Regions from separate parts of the Caballeronia sp. AZ1_KS37 genome, predicted to be linked through region 1. Evidence: predicted binding sites of a transcription regulator. Region 1 holds the regulator's gene; each other region holds the start of a gene.
The links. Region 1 encodes LexA, which represses DNA repair genes until DNA is damaged. Its sites were predicted from a motif close to ACTGTATNNNNATACAGT; they were not measured.
Positions count from the first base shown of each region.

Region 2: a site for LexA is predicted at 1,364-1,381, ahead of NCS00_RS20865 (putative DNA modification/repair radical SAM protein). Genes of this name have one in related genera too.
Region 3: a site for LexA is predicted at 1,701-1,718, ahead of NCS00_RS20420 (DUF2471 family protein). Genes of this name have one in related genera too.
Region 4: a site for LexA is predicted at 2,428-2,445, ahead of imuA (translesion DNA synthesis-associated protein ImuA). Genes of this name have one in related genera too.

Region 1 covers NZ_JALQDP010000006.1:104,419-110,136, forward strand. Annotated here, with positions in the region: gene nodI (nodulation factor ABC transporter ATP-binding protein NodI) at 1-66, opposite strand, end outside; gene NCS00_RS06705 (universal stress protein) at 380-889, shown strand; gene NCS00_RS06710 (DUF2939 domain-containing protein) at 925-1,524, opposite strand; gene NCS00_RS06715 (hypothetical protein) at 1,624-1,950, opposite strand; gene lexA (transcriptional repressor LexA) at 2,148-2,825, opposite strand; gene NCS00_RS06725 (sulfate ABC transporter substrate-binding protein) at 3,084-4,106, shown strand; gene cysT (sulfate ABC transporter permease subunit CysT) at 4,197-5,081, shown strand; gene cysW (sulfate ABC transporter permease subunit CysW) at 5,078-5,718, shown strand, end outside.
Region 2 covers NZ_JALQDP010000034.1:50,198-55,915, reverse strand. Annotated here, with positions in the region: gene NCS00_RS20870 (UdgX family uracil-DNA binding protein) at 1-140, opposite strand, end outside; gene NCS00_RS20865 (putative DNA modification/repair radical SAM protein) at 140-1,351, opposite strand; gene NCS00_RS20860 (hypothetical protein) at 1,465-1,686, shown strand; gene NCS00_RS20855 (hypothetical protein) at 1,794-2,114, shown strand; gene NCS00_RS20850 (hypothetical protein) at 2,423-2,722, shown strand; gene NCS00_RS20845 (aldose 1-epimerase) at 2,733-3,665, opposite strand; gene NCS00_RS20840 (phytanoyl-CoA dioxygenase family protein) at 3,662-4,462, opposite strand; gene NCS00_RS20835 (LacI family DNA-binding transcriptional regulator) at 4,674-5,718, shown strand, end outside.
Region 3 covers NZ_JALQDP010000033.1:114,169-119,886, reverse strand. Annotated here, with positions in the region: gene NCS00_RS20425 (DUF2252 domain-containing protein) at 1-1,250, shown strand, start outside; gene NCS00_RS20420 (DUF2471 family protein) at 1,315-1,671, opposite strand; gene NCS00_RS20415 (CsbD family protein) at 1,936-2,124, shown strand; gene NCS00_RS20410 (helix-turn-helix domain-containing protein) at 2,254-2,856, opposite strand; gene NCS00_RS20405 (glycine C-acetyltransferase) at 3,012-4,214, shown strand; gene tdh (L-threonine 3-dehydrogenase) at 4,297-5,334, shown strand; gene NCS00_RS20395 (YceI family protein) at 5,345-5,718, opposite strand, start outside.
Region 4 covers NZ_JALQDP010000043.1:213,338-219,055, forward strand. Annotated here, with positions in the region: partial or broken gene NCS00_RS30075 (3'-5' exonuclease) at 1-1,126, shown strand, start outside; gene flhC (flagellar transcriptional regulator FlhC) at 1,131-1,715, opposite strand; gene NCS00_RS30085 (flagellar transcriptional regulator FlhD) at 1,718-2,014, opposite strand; gene imuA (translesion DNA synthesis-associated protein ImuA) at 2,458-3,165, shown strand; gene NCS00_RS30095 (Y-family DNA polymerase) at 3,089-4,561, shown strand; gene NCS00_RS30100 (error-prone DNA polymerase) at 4,565-5,718, shown strand, end outside.

The DNA of each region.
Region 1 (5,718 bases):
GATGGCGGGTGCGCGGTTTCCATCGGCGTCGCGTGTAGCGCTTTGTTGCAAAGATTGATCAGTCATGCATCTGTGCGCAGGGAAAGCCGGATGAGGGAAATCCAGCGGGCTAGTGTAATCCATTGCACCAAGGCGGCGCTTGGCGTGCAACCGCATGCTGCGCGCGCGTGTCAAACCGGTGCGGGGCGCGTCGAACCGGTTCCGGCCGAAAGTGCCAGAGGCTTGTCCGTCGACGTTTTTGTGGTTCTGGCACGGTGCGAGCTAGCGTGTTCGCGCCGGTAAGCGTTTTCCAGCGTTGTCTCCCATGGGACGACGCACGATGATGAATCAACGCCGCGGGCAAGTCGCGCTCAACGGCACGTTGGCCAGGGAGGTCAAGATGGAGAGCTACCGAAAAATCCTGCTGTGCTACGACGGCTCCAGAGAAGGCCGCAAGGCACTGCGTCAGGGCGCCAATCTCGCGCTCGACCTGAATGCGGAGACGCATGTGCTCGCGGTGGTGGATATGCGCTCGAGCATCGCGCAGAGCGCCGGACTGCTAACCGACATGGCCTGCGGACGCTTCGAAGAGGCCGCGCGCGACATCCTGCAAGAGGGCGTCGAATGGCTGCGCGAGCGTGGCCTTCAGGCACAGGGACATTTCGCGTTCGGCCATCCGATCGACGAAATCGCGGCGCTCGCCGACAGCCTTCAGGTCGATCTCGTCGTCGTCGGGCATCGCTGCCGCAGCGGCCTCGCGCGCTGGTGGATGGGCGCGGGCAACACGCCGCTGCTGGATCGCGTGAAGTGCAGCATCCTGGTTGCCGTCTGTCAGGCCGGTGAATCGGCCGAAGCGGAAGACGAAGCGGCGTACGCGGCGAAGCCCGTCAAGGCCGAAGCCGGGGCGTGATGCGGTGCGAAGCGTGAACCGCGACGCTTGACGCGTCAACCGTTGAGATCGACCGCGACGAGCTTCCACGACACGAGCCCGTTGCGGTGGAAGATCGCGGAGTATCGCGCATCGCCGGCGCCGTGTTGATACGTGACGACGAACGTGTTCAGGCTTCGATAACCCGCCGTCGTCTGAGGTGGCTCTTTCGGCGGCTGCCGTGCGGTCGTGACGCCGGACGCGGGCCCATTCCCCGCATTCGCTGGTGCGCCGTCGCCAGCTTGCGGCGGACGCTCGCCCGGATCGCCGCGCGGCGGGATGCCGTTCAGAATCGCCGCGACGCCGTCCGGTGTGGCATACGAATCCACCAGCGGACCGACGAGCGCCGCGCCGATCATCGCACCGATGATCGCGAGCGGATTCCCGCTCTTTTGAATATCCACGCGACGCGTGAGCAGCGCCGCGATCTGGTCCTTGAGGCTCGCGCGCAACGCCGGAAAATCGACGTATTCGTTGACGGTTTGCGCATCGCGCGCATCGGCCGCGCGCTTCACGCGATCGAGTGCGATGTAAGGCGATGCGTAAACGAAACCGAGCACCGCGACGATAACGAGGACGACGAGCGTAACGACAATAGAACGGGTAGTGCGGGACATGCTTGGGCCAAGCCTCTTGCAAAACGTGAATTACGGATTGACCGCGCGGGCGCCGGTTAAATCCCGTGAATTCACGTCGTGCGTGCGATGGCGTTCCATTCAGGCGAGGATTCCGCCGGCCAGCCCGGCATTTTCCTCGGCGATGCAGCGGTCGATCATGCGCGAAACCTCGTCGATCTTGCCCACCAGAATCACGCGCGATTGCCCGCGATACACGCGCACTGGCGCGCGCTGCTCGGCCTCGGCGTGCACCGTGCTGTTGAGGGAAACGCGAGCGAAGGCCGGCTGACGGGACGGCAACGCGGGCATTTCGTTGAAGAGATCGGGCGTGGCTTCGGCGCGCGGCATGCCGCAGGCGATCAGCGTGCGCAGATGGCGCAGGCGGCCGAATTGACGGAAGGGCAGCAGACGGGCAAAACGTTCCATGATGACTCTCCAGACGATAGGACGCACCGCGGCGCACCGCGCGCGGTGGCCGTCATGCTTGTTGTGTTGTGAGACGCCTGAATCAGGTGTCGAAAGCGGTTGGTGAGGCTATCTTGCGATGTCAATGAGACATTTCGTGTCTCGGTGCGAAAGTAATGTGCTTCGACTTTCGTGCCTTGCCCGTTCGCGGGCCAACATCAGAACTCGCCGGAGCGGATCAGCCCGACGGCAATGCCTTCAAGCGCGAAATCGCCGCTGCCGGCGCGCACGAAGATGTTTTCATACTCGGGGTTTTCGGCGATCAGTTCGACGCCGTCCGCGCGCCGTTTCCAGCGCTTGACCGTGACGTCGTCGCCAAGACGCGCGACGACGATCTGTCCGTCTTTCGCTTCGTTGCGCTTTTGCACGGCGAGAAGATCGCCGTCGAGAATGCCTGCGTCGCGCATCGAGAGGCCGCGCACCTTCAACAGATAGTCCGGCTTGCTGGAGAAGAGCGCGGGGTCACACGCATAGTGCTGCGAGATGTGCTCTTGCGCGAGGATAGGACTCCCCGCCGCGACCCGGCCGACGAGCGGCAGAGACAATTGCATGATGCTCTGATGCGGCAGCGTGAACTGATGCGGCAGCTCCTCGGACCGATCGATGCGAGATGCATCGCCGAGCAGCCGGATGCCGCGCGACGAACCCGCCGCCAGCTCGATGACGCCCTTGCGGGCCAGCGCCCTGAGGTGCTCCTCGGCGGAATTGGCCGAACTGAAGCCGAGCTCCGCCGCGATCTCGGCGCGCGTGGGCGGAAAGCCCGTGCGGTCGATCGCGCGCTGGATGAGTTCGAACACCTGCTGCTGCCGCGCGGTAAGTTTTGATGTTTTGGTCACTGGCTCGAGCCCCTGATGCACTGTATGAATGGACAGGTGACTGTATTTTTATACAGTATTTGGCGCTTTTCAAGCTTTACTTTAAGTTCGCGGCCACGAAGCCTCCGCACCGTCGAATCGCGCCCGCCGGCGCTTCTTCCATCCAGGAATATCGTTCTTAGCAGTTTTACGTATAAAAAAGTGAATAACGATTATTTTCAATCATATAGAGGCCTCGTTAGACTCATTCCGTCAATTCGATAAGACGGAGAACGGGGAATGCAAAGCATCAACACGGGATTGCGACGGCTTCTTGCTGCGGCGACGCTTGGCGCGGCGGGTTTGATCATGACGGCGCCGGCGCAGGCGGATACGTCGTTTCTGAACGTTTCCTACGACCCGACCCGCGAGCTGTATCAGGACTTCAATCAGGCTTTCGCGAAAAAGTGGAAGGCGGAGACGGGCGAGACCGTAACCTTCAAGCAGTCGCATGGCGGGTCGGGCGGCCAGGCGCGCGCGGTCATCGACGGACTGCAGGCGGACGTCGTTACGCTCGCGCTCGCTTATGACATCGACGCGCTCGCGGGCAAGGGACTCGTCGGCGCGGACTGGCAGAAGCGCCTGCCGGACAACGCATCGCCGTACACGTCGACGATCGTGTTTCTCGTGCGCAAGGGCAATCCGAAGCACATCAAGGACTGGGACGATCTGACGAAGCCGGGCGTGTCGATCGTCACGCCGAATCCGAAGACATCGGGCGGCGCGCGCTGGAACTACCTCGCGGCGTGGGCGTACGCGCAGCACAAGCCGGGCGGCAACGAGCAGACCGCCAAGGAGTTCGTGACGAAGCTCTACAAGAACGCCGGCGTGCTGGATTCCGGCGCGCGCGGCGCGACGACGAGCTTCGTGCAGCGCGGTCAGGGCGACGTGCTCATCGCGTGGGAAAACGAGGCGTTCCTGTCCCTGAAGGAATTCGGTCCGGACAAGTTCGAGATCGTGGTGCCGTCCGTGAGCATTCTGGCGGAGCCGCCGGTCGCGGTGGTCGACAAGGTCGTCGACAAACACGGCACGCGCAAGCTCGCCGAAGCGTATCTCAAGTATCTGTATAGCGACGAAGGGCAGCAGATCGCCGCGCGCAATTTCTATCGGCCGCGTTCGGACAAGGTGCCCGCCGATCTGACGAAGCAGTTTCCGAAGCTGAAGCTCTATACCATCGACGACACCTTCGGCGGCTGGACCAAGGCGCAGAAGACGCATTTCGCGGATGGCGGCGTGTTCGATTCGATCTATCAGCCGCAATAAGCGTCAACCGGCGACGCGGCGCGTTCAAGACGCCGCGCGCCCGAAGCAGCAACGCGCGCCCACCCCGCGCGCAAAAAGGATGATTCAAGGATGACGACTCTCACATTCAGGAAACCGAGCGCGCTACCCGGTTTCGGCCTGACACTCGGCATCACGGTGGCTTATCTGAGCCTCGTGGTGCTGATTCCGCTTGCCGCCACCTTCGCTAAGACGGCGACGCTCGACTGGGCGCAGTTCGTGCGCGCGGTGACGTCGCCGCGCGTGCTCGCATCGTATCGGCTGACGTTCGGCGCGGCGCTCGGCGGCGCGCTCATCAACGCGGTGTTCGGTTTTCTCGTCGCGTGGGTGCTCGTGCGCTACACGTTCCCGTTCAAGCGCATCGTCGATGCGATGGTCGACCTGCCGTTCGCGCTGCCGACGTCGGTCGCCGGCATTTCGCTCGCCGCGGTCTACGCGGGCAATGGCTGGATCGGGCAATATCTCGCGCCGCTCGGCATCAAGGTCGCGTTCACGCCGCTCGGCGTGCTCGTCGCGCTGACGTTCATCGGCCTGCCGTTCGTCGTGCGTACCGTGCAGCCCGTGCTCGAAGACTTCGAGCGCGAGCAGGAAGAAGCCGCCGCGTGCCTCGGCGCGACGCGCTGGCTCACGTTCCGGCGCGTCGTGCTGCCGTCGCTCTTTCCGGCGCTGCTGACGGGCTTCGCACTCGCGTTCGCGCGCGCGTTGGGCGAATACGGCTCGGTGATTTTCATCGCGGGCAACGTGCCGATGAAGTCGGAGATCACGTCGCTGCTCATCATCACGAAGCTCGAACAGTACGACTATGCCGGCGCGACCGCGCTCGCCGTCGTGATGCTGTGCGTGTCGTTCCTCATGCTTCTGTTGATCAACACGCTGCAATGGTGGCTGCAGCGCCGCACGAGCAAGACGGGCGCGGCGCCGGTCAACGTCTCCCTGGCAGCGGGAGAAACGGCATGAGCAAGGTGCTTCCATTGCAGACGACGACACAGCGCGACGCGCACGGCCTCAATCCCGTCACCGAGCCGCGCGCCGTGCGATGGCTCCTGACCGGTATCGCACTCGCGTTTCTCGCGTTCTTTCTCGTCGTGCCGCTCGTCGCGGTGTTCGTGCAGGCGTTCGCCAAGGGCATCGACTATTACTTCGAGTCGCTGAAGGATCCCGACGCGTGGTCCGCGATCAAGCTCACGCTGATCACCGCCGCGATCGCCGTGCCGCTGAATGTCGTCTTCGGACTGGCGGCGTCGTGGGCGATCGCGAAGTTCGAGTTTCGCGGCAAGGCGCTCCTGACGACGCTCATCGACTTGCCGTTCTCGGTGTCGCCGGTCATCTCGGGTCTCGTCTACGTGCTGATGTTCGGCGCGCAAGGATGGTTCAGCCCGTGGCTCGCCGCGCACGACGTGCAGATCATCTTCGCGGTGCCCGGCATCGTGCTCGCGACGATCTTCGTCACGTTTCCGTTCGTCGCGCGCGAACTGATTCCGCTGATGCAGGCGCAAGGCAACGACGAAGAGGAAGCGGCGCACGTGCTCGGCGCATCGGGATGGCAGATCTTCCGGCGCGTGACGCTGCCCAACGTGAAGTGGGGCCTGCTCTA
Region 2 (5,718 bases), on a different contig from region 1:
CGCGCCGACTCGTTGAACAACGCCGGCTCCGCCTGAGCCGTACGCCAGTCGATCGATTCGGGCGGGAGCTTTTGCGCGAGCGCATCGAGCGCGGCGACGCGCCAGGCGTCGAATTCGTCGTCGATGGCGATGACGTGCATCAGATCAGCGAGAGCTGCACCGGGCCGGTCGCGAGCGCGCGCCGCAGACTGTCCGAAGGCGCTTCGTCGAGCGGCGGCCGGTAATCCGCCGTGACGACGAACGGCTTCACCTTGTCCATGCCGCAGCGCAGCCGCACGAGATCGTGATAGCGCACGCGCCGCTCGCGCCGCAACTCCACGATGCGCTTCGCGTTGCGCATGCCGATGCCCGGCACGCGCGCGATCATGCGCGCGGGCGCGGCGTTCAGATCGACGGGAAAGCGCTCGCGATGCGCAAGCGCCCACGCGAGTTTCGGATCGACATCGAGCGGAAGGTTGCCGGCATCGCCGAGCAGTTCGGCGGCGGCGAAACCGTAGCCGCGCATCAGAAAATCCGCCTGATACAGCCGATGCTCGCGCAAGAGCGGCGGCGCTTTCGACGGCACGCCCGAGGGGCTGTCAGGAATCGGGCTGAACGCCGAGTAATACACGCGCTTTAGCTGATAAGAGCCGTACAGCGTTTCGGCGGTGCCGAGGATCGTGCGGTCGTCGGTTTCATCGGCGCCGACGATCATCTGCGTGCTCTGCCCCGCCGGCGCGAACTTCGGCGCGCGCGGCTCCGCTTCCGATTCCTCGCGCGCGACGCGGATGTTGCCCATCGCCAGCTTGATCGTGCGGCCGCTCTTTTCCGGCGCGAGCCGCTCGAGGCTGATTTCCGTCGGCAATTCGATGTTCACGCTCAGACGGTCGGCATAGCGTCCCGCTTGCGCGATGAGTTCTGGATCGGCATCGGGAATCGTCTTCAGATGGATGTAGCCGCGAAATCCGTGCTGCTCACGCAGCAATTTCGCGACGAGAACGAGCTGCTCCATCGTGTAGTTCGACGAACGAATCACTCCGGAACTGAGAAACAACCCGTCGATGTAATTGCGACGGTAGAAATCCAGCGTGAGCGTAACGACTTCTTCCGGCGTGAAGCGCGCACGCGGCACGTTACTGGACCGGCGATTGATGCAGTACCGGCAGTCGTACAGACAAAAGTTCGTCAGCAAAATCTTGAGCAGCGAGACGCAGCGCCCGTCGGGCGTGAAGCTGTGGCAGATGCCGGAGCCGGTGCTCGCGCCGAGGCCATCGATGCCGCGCGACTCGCGTTTGGGCGCGCCGCCGCTCGCACACGACGCGTCATATTTGGCGGCGTCGGCGAGAATTTCGAGCTTTTCGGAGAGATCCATCTTGATTATGGTACTGTATGTTTATACAGTACCTCACGAGAGGCGCGGAGTCAAAGGTAATCACGGCATCGCACGCTTCGCGCCTGCCCTCGCAATCTCTTTCGGAGCCTTTCATGCGATTCGACTACAAGACGTTTCACATCGACTGCACCGCCCATCACGACGAAGACGGCAGCTACTACGCGCACGCACGCATCACGCGTCCGGCGGACGAGCGCACCGCGCATGCGGAAGTATTCGAATCGGGCGAGCTGGATGCGTTCGCGAGCGAGTCGGATGCGGTCCATTGCGCGCGGGCGTGGGCCATCGAGTGGTGTGACGAGGCGACCGCATGACAATTCGATTTCTTCCCGCGGCACGGTGATTGCGCAATGTAATCGGCGACGCCGCAGCTTTGCGCAAGGCGGCGCGCATCGAGATCGTTGATCAACGGGAGGAAACCATGAAGAACGCCAAGAGAAGTTTGATTGTGTCGGCCATGATTCTGGGCTTGTCGGGCGCGGCATTCGCGCAAGGCGCGGGCGGCGGTGCCGGCGGCGGCGGCGCGGGTGGCGCAGGCGCGGGTGGCGGCACGGCGGGCGGCAACGGGGCCGGTCAGGGCGGCACCGGAATGGGCACGCCGAACAGCAACGGTGTAACCGGCTCGACGTCGGGCGCATCGGGCTCGAACACGATGGATTCGTCCAAGGGCAGCAGCAAGATGCACAAGAAGGGCAGCTCGGGATCGAACATGTCGGGCGGCACCTCCGGCAAGTCGGAATAAACGTATTGAGTTTCCACGTTTCGGCGCGCCCGGACTTTCGCAAGTCCGGGCGCGTTTTTCGTGCTTCTTCTTTAAACCCGCACGCCTATCCCCACCAAGGTATCCCTGCCAGATAGGGATTTCTCGCGCCTTCCCATCGCCGTAAGGTAATCCCCGAGCGCCATTCGTCGCGCCCGGTGCGTCGTCATTTGTCGCGTCGGACGAAGCGAGCCCGCGCTCGATCCATTCATCCGTCCATCGGCAAAGCGGCAAGGAGTCCGAGACTCGCGTTCCCGGCTGCTTGTGCATTCGTTTCAAGGAGCTGGAACATGAAGGCAAAGATCAACCCGAAATTTCTCGCGATGATGGCAGCATGCGCGGTCGTGTCAGGAATCGGTGTCGCGCACGCGCAAGGCATGCCCGCCGATGCGCAGCAACTCGTCCAGACGATGCGCCCGATGTACATGTCGCAGGCCATGCCCGATGAATCTCAGACGCAAACCGCCGCGACGCCGCAACAAGCCTCCGGCGGCGACTCCGCGTACGGCGGCATGAAGCCCGCCTCCGCGAGCGGACATCGCGATAGCGACTGCAGCCCGGCGAACTGCAACGTTTTCTTCGGTCAGTAGGCGCGACGCCTTATTCCGTGTGAGTCGTCCAGGCGAATGTCGCGCTGACCGACTCGCCCGGTTCCAGCACCGCGCCGCCCTTCGCGGCGCGGTCGACATCGAGATTGACCCAGTCCGCCACGTTGCTCACCGGTTCAACGCAGAGCAAATCGGGATGCGACTTCGGTGCATACACCACCAGGGCATCGAACGGCGCTTGCGCGCTGAGCGTGACCGCGCGGCGTTCGTCGGGCCACGCGATCGTCGCCGTGCGCGACCAACCGGCGAAGTTGTTGTCGAGATCGAAGGCATCGGCGGACATGCCTTCTTGCGACGCCATCGCATCGACGCACGGATGCGCGCCCGCATGCGTGGGCAGCAGATCGGGCGTGCTGTGCCACATCGACGCGACGCGTGCGTGAACGCGCGTATTGCGCGTGCGCGGATAGTACGGGTGATGTCCCATGCCGAACGGCATCGGCCGATCGGACAGGTTGCGCGCGGAGAGCGTCACGCTTAGCGTGTGGTCATCGAGCGCGATGTCCTGCGTCGCCTCGTATGCGAACGGCCAGTGACGCGCGGCATCGCGCGAGGGTTCGTGCAAAAATTGCAGACGCGCGCGGGCGTCCGACACATCGCCGACACGCCACGGCAAGCGCCACGCGTTGCCGTGCAGCGCGTGCGCAAAGGCGTTGCCGTCGCCGGAAAGATCGATGAGCGCACCGTCGAACACGAAGCGCGCATCGCGGATGCGATTGCAGTACGGCAGGAGCGGAAAGCTCGCCATGCCGAGCGGATCGCGTGCGGCCAGCGCGGCGGGCGTCGCGGGACGCAACCAGTCGATCGTACGTCCGTCGCGCGTTTCGTCGAAGGCCGCGATCGATCCGCCCACGTGCGGCGCAAGCAGCACGCGCCGCGCGCCATGACGCAGTTCGACGAGCGGATCGGACGGCGCGGCGCTCAATATGCAAACTGCCGATAGCTTTCGTCGAAGGTGCGCGCCGTCGTTTCCACCTGAGGATTGAAGCGCAGCAGCCGCCGCGCGCGCGGAGGCAACGCGGCGAAGACGTCGCGCGGCACGTCGATATGCACCTCGGGCCGGAAATACCACGCGCGGCTGTAGCCGATCACGACCATCGGACGCGGCTCGCCGATGAGATTCGGCGTACCGCGATGCAGGCCGCGCACATCGCGAATCATCACGTCGCCGACTTTCATCGGCACGCGCTCGGCGGGGAAGCGCCCTGCTTCGAGACCGGCCAGCGCCTCATCGCGCGACATGCGATGCGTGCCACGCGTCGTTTCGAGCGGACCGTTGCGGTCATCGACATCGACGAGCGGGAAATTCACCGCTAGCTGAAACGAAGGCGTTTCCGGCGCATCGTCGAAGAGCGGCGGCGTATCGCGATGCCAGTCCTGGAACTCGGAGCCGAGCACCGGGGTGTCGGTGGCGAGCTGGCACATCACCGGATCGCGCCCGGCCACGCGTTCGACGATCCCGACGATGTCTTCATCGCAAAAGACCGACGGGTCCGCGAACTCGCCTTCGAACGGCAGCGTGACGTAATAGCGGCCCGGTCCGCGATTGCCGCTCGCCGACGCCTCGCGCGCTGCATCGACGTGCGGTTGCAGAAGCGGCGCGAACGCATCGCGCCATGCGTCGATCGTCGCGCGCGGGAAATGATCGCGCAGCAGGACGAAGCCGTCTCGTTCGAACGCTTCGGCGAGCGCGTCTCGCGCGCTCTCGTCGTACTTGCCCATGCACTTTCTCCTCGTTGCGAGTGCGAAAACAGAATCGCATGCGTGTAATCCGCTCGTCAATATTATTAGTAATAACCAGTGAAAACCCTGAGCAGAAATGACCAATAAAAACGTGCTTTCCGCGTCGTTCATCACTAATATTAGTGGCAAGTTTCTCCGGCCCGCGAGACAGGTTTCGCGCAGAGTTCAGCCGCCCGGCGCGGCACGCACAATGAAAAAATCCACGCAACGCCGCCCGACGATGACCGACATCGCGAAGCTCACCGGAGTCTCGCAATCGACGGTCTCGCTCGTGCTGAACAACGCAAGCGGCGCGAAGTTCTCCGACACCACGCGCGACAAGGTGCTGCGCGCCGCGCAAGATCTCGGCTATCGCATGACGCAGCGCGAACCGGTCGCCGCGCTCGATAGCCAGCGCGAGCGCAATCTGATCGTCTATCTCGCCGACGAAATTTCGACGAGCCCGCATCCGGTCGTGAGCATCGACGGCGCGCGGGACGCGGCCTTCGCCAACGGGCGCATGCTGGCCGTCTATTCGACGCACGGCAATGCGGAGATCGAGGCGCGCGTGCTCGACGCGACGCTCGGCAATCCGAACGTGCTCGGCGTGATCTACGCGACGGTCTATACCCGCCGCGTCACGCTGCCGGCCGTGCTCGCCAAGGTGCCGACCGTGCTGCTCAACTGCTACACGAGCGATGCGAGCGTGTCTTCGGTGGTGCCGGCGGAAGTCGCGGGCGGGCACACCGCGACGGATCATCTGCTGGCCGCGGGGCACAAGCGCATTGGCTATATCAACGGCGAGCCGTGGCAGGACGCGGCGCGCGATCGTCTGAAGGGCTATCGGACCGCGCTCGCCACAGCCGATCTGCCGTTCGCGCCGGAACTGGTGCGCGAAGGCGACTGGAGTCCCGACACCGGCTTCGAACAGACGCTTTCGCTCATGCGCGAGCCGAATCCGCCGACCGCGATCTTTTGCGCGAACGACCTGATGGCGCTCGGCGCGATCGAGGCGTTGAAGCAACTCGGACTGCGCGTGCCCGACGATGTATCCGTGCTCGGCTACGACGATCAGGAAATCGCGCGGCATACGCATCCGCCGCTTTCGACCGTCGTGCTGCCGAACTATGAGCTAGGGCGCTGGGCGGTCGAGACGCTGCTGCAGGAAGAAGAGAACCGGGCCGCGGGCGCGCCCGTTCGGCGTCGCACCGTGAAGCTGGACGGACCGCTGATCGAGCGCGGCTCCGTCGCGGAAA
Region 3 (5,718 bases), on a different contig from region 1:
TCGTTTCGCCGTTCACGTTTTATCGCGGCAGCGCGATCCTTCAGGCGCACGACCTGGCCGGCACACCGGACAGCGGCATCGCCATTCAGATCTGCGGCGACTGTCATCTTTCCAACTTTGGCGGCTTCGCAACGCCGGAGCGCGCGCTCATTTTCGATCTCAACGACTTCGACGAAACCGCGCCCGGTCCGTGGGAATGGGATTTGAAACGGTTGGTCGCGAGCTTCACGATCGCCGGCCGGCATCTCGGCCACGGCGATCTGGCTGCGGACGAGTTCGCGTTTGTCGCCGCGCGCAGCTATCAGACGCATCTGCGCGAGTACGCTGAAATGAGCGTGCTCGATCTCTGGTACGAGCGCATCACCTTCGATCGCATGTACCAGGCCGTGCAGAGCGAAGACGCGCGGCGGCGCATCAAGCGCGGCATCGAACGGGCTTCGCGCCGCACGCACGAAACGATGCTGCCGAAACTCGCCGACCGAACCGGCGACACGTGGCGCATTCGCGATGCGCCGCCTGCCGTGTTTCACATCCACGGCAAGAGCACGCTGATCGATAAGAACGACGGCTGGATGACGCTCAAAGCCAGTCGTGAAGATGCGCTCGCGACGCTCGTGCGCGATTATGTCGCGACGCTTACGCCGGAGCGCGCGAGATTGCTGTCGCAATTCAGCCTGCAGGACGTCGCGTTCAAGGTGGTCGGCGTGGGCAGCGTCGGCACGCGCTGCCTCGTTTTGCTGCTCACGGATCATCACGACAAGCCGCTTTTCCTGCAGATGAAGGAGGCATCGACGTCGGTCGTCGCGAGATTCACGAAACATGCGAAGCACGCCGACGATATCAAACACGACGGGCACCGCGTCGTTCACGGACAACGTCTGATGCAGGCCGCCACGGACCCGTTTCTCGGCTGGGCGACCGGACCGCTCGGGCGCACGCTCTACATCCGCCAGTTACGCGACATGAAAATTTCCGCAGAACTCGATACTTTCAGCGACGACGTCTTTCGCGAGTACGCCGTGCTTTGCGGCTGGGCGCTTGCCCGCGCGCACGCGAAGTCCGGCGGATGCGCGCCGGAAATCTCGGGCTACCTGGGCAACAGCGATCGAATGGCCGACGTTCTAGTGCGCTACGGTCGCGCCTACGCGGATCAGGTGGAAAAGGACTACGAGGTGTTTCGCGTTGCGTGCCGGGACGGCAAGCTCGAATCGCGTTCGGATGCGGACATCGCGGCGGAGTTCGCGCCGTGAAACGATCCGCTGCGCGATGACATGAACCGGGGCACGCGGGTTCAGTCGCGTGCCGCGGGATGCGTCAATGCGCAGCGCTGACTGCTCGCGGCCGATTCTGTCGCGATGCGCGCTCGTAGGCGTCTACGGCGAAGGCGAAAACGGCGGGCAAGGCATCCGAGGATGCAACGTCGACGACGTCATCGGTTTCGGGGAAATGAAAGTCATCGGGACGCGCGAACAGCTCGCGCAAGGCGGCTTCGTGTCGTCCCGCGAATCCGAGGTCCGCGACGGCCTCCGCCTCGATGGCATGCAACAGCCGCCAGGTCAGCGGCACTCCTTTATCGATGTAACGCCCCGCGATCTGACGCGTGATGCGCTCGAGGTCATGCACCGCGCGGGCGAACTGCCTTCTGCTCAGGTTTTCACCATTCGACTCCATGATCCACCCCTTCCGGCCGGTCTTATTGTACTGTACAAATATACAGTACTTGTTGCAATGAAAATAGCGTCGCGCTAGTCGAACCGGGTGTATGTGCGATTCCGCCTACGTGCGTTTCAGACATGCGCGGCTATGCGCGCCTGCCGACAAAGCGCATCGTTTAACCGTGCTTGGGAAACTCCTGAGCGGAACGCGCAGGCAGTTTCTGCGTTCGTTCGACGGCACCGCGCGGCCAACAGCGCTGCAAACCACGGGAGAACTGACATGAACAAGGATCAAGCCGAAGGCGTTGGCAAGCAGGTCAAGGGAAAGATCAACGAGGGCGTCGGCAAAATGACGGGGGACACGGCTCAGGAAGCCAAGGGCGACATGCAGCAAGCAGCCGGCAAGGTCCAAAAAGGCGTGGGCGATGCACGCGAGGATCTGAAGGACAGCGTGAAAAAGAACCCGTAAGACGGGCCAACCGGCGCCGCGACTCCGGCGCCGCTTTGAGCGGGACGTGCTCGATGCGTCCCGTTTTTATTGGCGGGCGCACGGCGGCGCGCCGACTTTATGCGCAAAAAGTTCCGGACGCTCAACGCATCAGCCGTGGATGACGACGAGCAACGCCTTGGCCTCCGCGCGCCCGACATTCCGGATCGCGTGCGCCTCGTCCGCGGCATACCGCGCGGTTTCCCCCGCCTTCAGACGACGCGTCGCACCCGACGCATCGACCTCAATGGAACCGTTCAGCACTGTGAGATGCTCGCGCGTTCCCGGTTCGTGCGCATTCGACGTGAGCGCGGCGCCCGATTGCAGGGTAAGTTCGTACCACTCGAACTTGCCGGCGAGTTCAATCGGTCCCCACACGCGCAACTGATAGCCGCCGTTGTCCCCACTCAGGGTCGGTATTTCGTGCAGCCCCGAAACGCGGATCGCTTCGGCGGGCCTTTGCTGCGCGAACAATTGGTCGAGGCTGATGCCGAGCGCATTGGTCAGTCGCCACGCGACGGCGATCGTCGGATTGGCCTTGTCGCGCTCGATCTCCGACAGCATCGACTTCGACACGCCGGCCGCGCGCGACAGATCGTCGAGGGTCAGCTTCCGTTCGCTGCGCAAGCGTTGAATGATCTCTCCGACGCGCGGCGGTGTTGCGCCTGCGCCCGCGAGATCGGCTGCTTTTCCCTCTGAACCCGTGCTTGCCATGAATCGACCAATCCCGTAAAGTGTTCGGCATATCGGAAATGCGTTCGAAATATCGAACATGTCCGATGCGATGGATGCACTATAACAGGGCTAAGGACGGCGCGCGCGAGTCACGAGGCGCGGATTGCATTGGCAGGCCCAGAACAAGGATTGCGATGAAAGACCGATATCTCTCCCATTTGCGTTCGACGCTCGACGAAATTCGCGCTGCGGGGTTCTACAAGACAGAGCGCGTCATCGCGAGTCCGCAGTCGTCGGACATTCGGCTCGCGAACGGCGCGGCGGTGCTTAACTTCTGCGCGAACAACTACCTGGGTCTCGCGGACGATCGCCGGCTGATCGAGGCCGCGAAGGACGGACTGGACGCCGATGGTTTCGGCATGGCGTCCGTGCGTTTCATCTGCGGCACGCAGACCGTGCACAAGGAACTCGAACAGGCGATCGCGCGTTTTCTCGAAACGGACGACGCCATTCTTTATTCGAGTTGCTTCGATGCAAACGGCGGCCTCTTCGAAACGCTGCTGACCGAAGAAGACGCGATCATCAGCGACGAACTGAATCACGCCAGCATCATCGACGGCGTGCGGCTCTCGAAGGCCCGGCGTCTGCGCTATAAGAACAACGACCTCGCCGATCTGGAAGCGCGTCTTCAGGAAGCCGATGCAGCCGGCGCACGCTTCAAGCTGATCGCGACCGACGGGGTTTTTTCGATGGACGGCATCATCGCCAACCTTTCCGGCATCTGCGATCTCGCTGACCGTTACGGTGCGCTCGTCATGGTCGACGATTCCCACGCCGTCGGCTTCATCGGCGAGAACGGGCGCGGAACCCCGGAGCAATGCGGCGTGCTCGATCGCGTCGACATCATTACCGGCACGCTCGGCAAGGCGCTTGGCGGCGCGTCAGGCGGCTATGTCGCCGCGCATAAGGAAGTCATCGATTTGCTGCGTCAGCGCAGCCGGCCGTATCTTTTCTCGAACACGTTGGCACCGAACATCGCCGCGGCATCGCTGAAAGTGCTTGAACTGCTCGCGAGCGACGAAGGCGCGACGTTGCGCCGGCGCGTCCGCGAGAACGGGGCGCACTTCCGCAAGGCGATGTCCGCGCTCGGCTTCGATCTTGTCCCCGGTGAACATCCGATCATTCCGGTCATGCTCGGCGACGCTCAACTCGCGTCCAAGATGGCTGATGCGCTGCTCGACGAAGGCGTCTATGTGATTGGCTTTTCCTACCCTGTGGTGCCGAAAGGACGCGCGCGCATCCGGACGCAGATGAGCGCGGCACACACGCCGGAACAGATCGATCGTGCAGTCGATGCGTTCGCTCGCGTCGGCCGATCCCTCGGCGTCATCGGCTGACTTTATGCGCATAAAGGCCCGCGACCTTCGAAGCAGCATCATCAAGACCAAACGCCAGGATCAAACGCCAGGATCAAACGCAATGAAAGCCCTCGCCAAACTCGAACGCGCACCCGGCCTCACCCTGACGCGCGTGAAGCGACCCGAAGTCGGTCACAACGACGTTCTTATCCGCATCCGGAAGACGGCGATCTGCGGCACCGACATCCACATCTGGAAATGGGACGAATGGGCGCAGAAGACGATTCCGGTGCCGATGCATGTCGGTCACGAGTACGTCGGCGAGATCGTGGAGATGGGACAGGAAGTACGCGGCTTCGCCATCGGCGATCGCGTGTCGGGCGAAGGCCATATCACATGCGGTTTTTGTCGTAACTGCCGCGCGGGCCGTCGTCACCTGTGCCGCAACACGGTCGGCGTGGGCGTGAATCGTGAAGGCGCATTTGCGGAGTTTCTCGTGATCCCGGCGTTCAACGCGTTCAAGATTCCGCCTGACATTTCCGACGATCTCGCTGCGATCTTCGATCCCTTCGGCAACGCGACGCACACCGCCCTTTCATTCAATCTCGTCGGCGAGGATGTGCTGATTACCGGCGCCGGGCCGATCGGCGTGATGGCTGCGGCGATCGCGCGGCACGTCGGCGCGCGCAACGTCGTCATCACCGATGTGAACGACTATCGGCTCGAACTTGCCCGCAAGATGGGCGCGACGCGCGCGGTCAACGTGGCCAACGAAAACCTGCGCGACGTGATGAGCGAACTCGGCATGACCGAAGGATTCGACGTGGGCCTGGAAATGTCCGGCGTGCCGAGCGCATTCACGGCGATGCTCGAATCGATGAATCACGGCGGCAAGGTCGCACTGCTCGGCATTCCGCCGGCGCAGACCGCCATCGACTGGAATCAGGTGATTTTCAAGGGACTCGAAATCAAGGGCATCTACGGACGCGAGATGTTCGAGACCTGGTACAAGATGGTCGCGATGCTGCAAAGCGGCCTCGATCTCTCCCCGATCCTCACGCACACGTTTCCCGTCGACGACTATCAGCGCGCATTCGACACGATGCTTTCCGGCAACAGCGGCAAGGTCGTGCTCGACTGGACCGCCGTCGCGGCCTGAGCGGCACGCATCACGGCGCGTTGTCCGCAGACGCCTTCGAAAATTCGGCCTGAATGGCGACGTGCACATCGTCGCCGACGGCCGGATACCACGTCGTCAGTCCGAACTGAGCGCGGCTGAAATGTCCGTCGGCGGAGAAGCCCAGCGTTTCCTGCTTCGTGAGCGGATTGACCGCGTGACCGTTGAACGTCACGTTGAGCGTGACCGGCTTCGTCGTGCCGCGTATCGTCAGATCGCCCGTCAATATGCCCTTGTCTTCGCCGGTGCGTTGAAACGCCGTGCTGACGAAAACGATGTCCGGATAACGCGCGCCATCGAACATGTCCGGCCCTTTCAGCATGCGATCGAGCAGCGGCACATTGGTGTTGACGCTGGACGCGTCGA
Region 4 (5,718 bases), on a different contig from region 1:
AAGAATGCGGAGGTCGCGCCGTTCGAAATTGGCCGCATGATCGCCGACGGGCTCGGCCGGTTCTGTCGATCCGCCGACCATACGCCGCAGCCCTTCCATGTACCGGTCGACGAAAAGATCCGCGACGACGCGGCCGACTGGCTGCGCGAGCAGCTCGCACCGAGCGTTGGGCGGTTGTGGGCGGAAAGCATCAACCCCCGCGGTCTGAAGGCCATACAGCCGGACGTTTATCTGAAGGTGTGGGGACAGTCCAATCCGCGTATCAACGCCGACTTCATCTTGTTCGACGAAGCCCAGGATAGCGATGGGATCATGCTGTCCGTTCTTGCCCAGCAACGACACGCGCAGACGATCTACGTGGGCGACCCGTATCAGCAGATCTACGAGTGGCGCGGCGCGGTCAACGCGATGGCACAGATCAATGCGCCAGAGCGACCGCTGACCGAATCGTTTCGTTTCGGGCCGACCTTCGCAGGACTCGCGAGTTGTGTGCTCGCACTGCTTTGGGGAATCCACCCCGATCCGCGGCCAGCCGACCATCGGCTCGATCATGGTCGAAGATCCGTCGGTACAGCCGCCCGTGGACGCGGTGCTTTGCCGCAAGAACGCGACGGCAATCTGGCAGTTCGCGGCGGGCATTGAGATGGGGCACCGGCCAGCGCTTCGCATGAATCCGAGCGAGATCATTGCTTTTGCGGACGGCGCCGATCAGTTGCTCAACGGAAGGCGCACCTTCCGACCAATCGCCCTATCGCTATTCGAAAACTGGAAAGAAGCGCAGGCTTTCGCGCGCAGCGCGGTCGGACGCGACTTGCTGCCTGTCGTCGAGATCGTCGACGATCGCGGCACCGACTACTTGCGCGCGCTCGCTCAACGCCAAACGCCAGAAGGCCAAGCTGACTATGTCATCTCGACCATCCACCGGGCGAAGGGGCTGGAATGGAAGCGGGTGCGGATCGTCAACGACTTCCGCTTCAAGATGGTCGACGGTCGGCTGACCTTGGACGAGGACGAGATGCGGCTGCTGTATGTCGCGCTCACGCGCGCGCAACACGTGCTCGACATCTCGGATGTTCGCGACGAACTGCTTCGGCTCTTCAACGTGCCGAAGGCCGCTCGCGGATAAACGCTCAGGCCGCTTTTGCCTGCAAGGCGGCGTCTCGCTCGAGCGCGGCTTTCGCGGCCGCTTTCGTCTTGCCTGCTCGTGACGGCGGCTGGCAGATGCCACACACCATCGAATGCGACGGCTCTTGGGCGTGCGCGACGAACTTGCCGCGGCAACGTGTGCAGCCCGCAAGACGCAGAATGCCGGCGTCCTTGAAACGGATGAAGGTCCAGGCGCGCGTCAGGTCCATCTGCAACGGCTCGCCGATCATGTCGAAGTGCTCGGCATAGAGCGAGTAGGCGCGAGTCAGCAGATCCACGCGGTCCAAGCCTTTGCTGTTCGCTTCGAGAAAGGCGTAGACGTTTGCGAACATCGACGTATGGATGTTCGGCGCCCACGTCAGATACCAGTCCTCCGAGAACGGCAGCATGCCCTTGGGCGGCGATGCACCCTTCACTTCTCGATACAGACGAATGAGCCGCTCACGCGAAATCGTTGGGATTTCCGATTCCAGCACTTGCATACGTGCGCCGAGCTTGATCAGCGTGATGGCGCGCATGACTTGTGCAGCTTCCTCAGCGAGGCTCTTTGAAGGCGTAGTCGTGGTCATCATCAGGCCGCCAAAAGGACGTCGTTAGCGACGGGCGACGCCACAACGTCGTGGCTGCGACCGGCGAGGCCCGCGAGCATCGCATCCGTGCTCATGCGGAAGAAGCACAGCACTTGCGACGACGACGCGAGTTTCAGCGTCTGTTCCGGCGAAAGCTTCAGAAGCATGTCTGCCATATCCACCGAGAGACCCAAGTGCGACTGTGCCGCTTCCCGGTCCGATGCCAGAACGCGTTGCGCGAGCATGAGGTACGACATGTTCAATTCGCGGATAGCACTGAGATCGGAGGTGGTGTTCATAGCGGCAGACCAGAGAGTAATTTCGACTTGCTCGTCGCGCTGTCAATCAAGGCGCGAACGAATTGTCTGATTACAAAAGCCACTTTGCAACAAATAGTTACACAGGGTAAACGTTTGCGAGGGGAACTTAGCCTTTTCGCAATCGTTGGCGCGGAATGAGATTCTTCTCCCTCTACCGCTGTCCTCACGACGGAATATTCTTCGTTCTGAGGGTCTGTGCACCCTTTGCAGCACTGATCGCGCTTGCGCGAGCACAGTCGCCCTCATCGCGGGCGGAAACCGGCGTCGCCGAAACTAGGTAAATCATACTGATTCGGCAATTAAGACTGACGTTTTACTGCGACAAGCTTACTTGCGCTGAGAAAGTTGTTGCACTTCTCCGACATACCAAAACGCTGTCCTTCCGGTAGACTACTGTACAAACATACAGTACGGGGTTCGACATGGGAGCGTTAGCCCTCGAAGACATTCATCCAAGTTTATGGCGAGGTTCGCAACTGGCCTCTGCTCGCGTGAACGTCGTGCCGTGTGGATCTGAGACGCTTGCCGCGGAACTGCCGGGAGGTGGCTGGCCCAAGGGCGCGCTGACCGATCTGCTGGTGCAGCAGCCGGGCGTGGGTGAAATGCGATTGCTGCTGCCGGCGCTGAAGGCGGTCGCGTCACGGCGCATTGCTTTTCTGCAGCCGCCTCACCGCTTTCAACCCGAAGCGGCGGCTTACTGGGGTCTGCCTGAGACGTCGATCAACGTCGTGCGCGCTCAGAAGACCGCCGATGGGCGGTGGGCGGGTGAGCAGATTCTTCGCGCGGGGACGTTCGGCGCACTGATCTTCTGGCAAACGCATGTGCGACCTGAAGCGCTACGCCGCCTGCACCTTGCCGCGCAGACGAGCGAATCGCTGTTCTTCATGGTCCGACCGCTCGCTGCTGCGAGCGATACGTCGCCTGCCCCGCTTCGCATTGCTGTACGCCCTGCGCGCGACAGCGTTTCATTGGAGTTCGTGAAGCGCCGCGGCCCGGCGCGTGACGAGCCGCTTGTCGTTGGACTGACCCATTCGCCTATCCTGTTGAATCGCCATGCAAATGTGGATCGGCGTGTATCTGCCGCACCTCAGCCGAGAAGTCTTCCAGCCGAGCTGGTCGTCCACGAGTGAGACAACTTCCGGCTTGGTCGTGCTCGATCACGAGCGTGTCGTCGCGCTCGATCAGGCAGCGCACGACGCAGGCGTTCGCGTAGGCATGCGCAAAGGCGGCGTTCTCACGCTCGCGCCCGATGCGCGCATTCACGACAAAGACGAACTGAAGGAGCGGCAGGCGGTTGCCGATGTGGCGACCGCCCTCATGCAGTTCAGCCCGCAAGTGTCGATCGCTGAGGAGCAGACGGTTCTGGTCGACGTGTCGGCGAGCTTGCGCTTGTTCGGTGGCGTTCGCGCGCTCAGACGCGCGATCCGCGCCTCGCTCTCCGCCTTCGGCTTCACGGTGCGGATGAGCGTCGCGCCCACTGGCCAGAGTGCATGGCTCATGGCCCGCTATCGCGGCGGCCGCCGTCTCTCCATCCGCTCGCTGATGCGGCAATTGCCGCGCTTGCCCGCCTTGCTGGTGTTGGAAGCGCGACGCTATGCCGACTGGTTCGATGGTCTCGGATGCACGAGCGTCGCGGACCTGCGGCGCTTGCCGCGCGCCGGTCTTAAGAAGCGCTGCGGTACCGCGCTGCTGGATACGCTTGATCGCGCCGTGGGCGAAGCGCCTGAACTCTATGAGTGGGTACAGACGCCGCCGTCGTTCAATGCACGGATCGAGTTACCGGATCGCGTCGAGCATGCGGAAGCCGTGCTCTTCGTAGCTCGACGGCTCATCGTGCAATTGACCGGTTGGCTTGCGAGCAAACAACTGGCGCTCACGCGCTTCTCAATCGAACTCGAACACGAACGCGGGCGCGCGGCGTTGCCACCAACGACGATTGAGGTCGCGCTCGCGGAACCCACGTGGCATGAGGAACACCTGACGCGCTTGCTGAAAGAGCGGCTTGGGCGCGTCGAGCTAGCGGCCGCGGTCATCGCCGTGCGCCTCGAAGTCAATGAGGTCGAAGCCGCGGAGCCGCCGTCCGACACGCTATTCCCTGAGCCAGGCGGCAGCGCGGCCGACCATAACCGGTTGATGGAACTGCTCGTCGCGCGTCTTGGCCACGAGAACGTGTTGCGCGCGGCACCTGTGGCCGACCATCGACCCGAGATCGTATCGAACTGGGTGCCGGTCGCAAGCGACGTCAAAGGCTGTCCGCTGCCCGGCGATCAGCCGCGCCCTTCATGGCTGCTCGAAACGCCCATCCAGTTGATGACGCGCCAGCACCGGCCGTTCTACGGCAGTCCGTTGCGCACGGTATCGTCTGGTGAGCGGGTCGAAGCAGGATGGTGGGGCGGCGAGCTCGTCACGCGCGATTACTTTGTCGCAGAAGCCGACGACCACACCTGCTATTGGATCTACCGTGAGCGCGTCGGTAGTCGCGCCGAAGAAGATCCTCGATGGTTCCTGCACGGTCTGTTCGGGTGAGCGATGGACGTGTACACCTCCATGCTGCCCGGCTATGCCGAGTTGCAGTGCTTCTCCAACTTCACGTTCCTGCGCGGCGCCTCGCACTCGGAAGAACTGATTCTGCGCGCCGAGCAGCTTGGCTATCTCGCGATCGCAATCACCGACGAGTGTTCGCTCGCGGGCATCGTGCGCGCGCACGTCGCCGCGAAGGAGGCCAATATCCGGCTGATCGTCGGCGCGCACTTCCAGTTGACCAATGCCGACGGCACGCCCGCCCTCGCCTTCACGGCGCTGGCCATGAACCGCAACGGCTATGGGAATCTGTCGGAACTCATCACGCTCGCGCGCACGCGCACATCGAAGGGCACCTACCTACTGACGCCGAACGATCTGGCGCGGCCCGAAGCGCCGCACGAACATCTGAAGGGTCTGCCCGACTGCCTCGTCATCCTCTCGCCCGAATATCCGGCAAAGGAAGAGCGACTCGATGCGCAGATGGAATGGCTCGCCCGCACGTTCGAGGGCCGCTGCTGGGCGGCGCTGACGCTCCACGCCCGCGCGATGGACGACATTCATCGCGGCATAGTCGAGTACGTCGCCGACCAGCGCGCCGTTCCGGTCGTTGCCACCGGCGCTGTAACCATGCACGTACGTTCTCGCAAGCCGCTGCAGGATACGTTGACTGCCGTGCGCCTGAACCGGTCGATTGCCGAGTGCGGGTTCGAGTTAGCGCAGAACGCCGAGCAGCATTTGCGAGCACGGCTGCGGCTCGCGAATCTGTATCCGGAACGAGCGCTGGCCGAGACGTTGACGATCGCCAATCGCTGCACCTTCTCGTTGGACGAACTGCGGTACGAGTATCCCGACGAGCTAATCCCGGAAGGCACCACACCGACCGCCTACCTGCGACAGGAAACGTACATCGGCGCGCATCGCCGCTTTCCGAAGGGCATCCCGCACAAGGTTCAGACGCAGATCGAGCACGAACTCGCGCTCATCGCCGAGCTTCGGTACGAGCCGTACTTTCTGACGGTGTACGACCTTGTGCGCTTCGCGCGCAACGAGGGAATCCTTTGTCAGGGACGCGGATCAGCGGCGAACTCCGCGGTCTGCTACTGCCTGGGCGTAACGGAAGTCGATCCCGCTCGCAGCTCCATGCTGTTTGAACGCTTCAT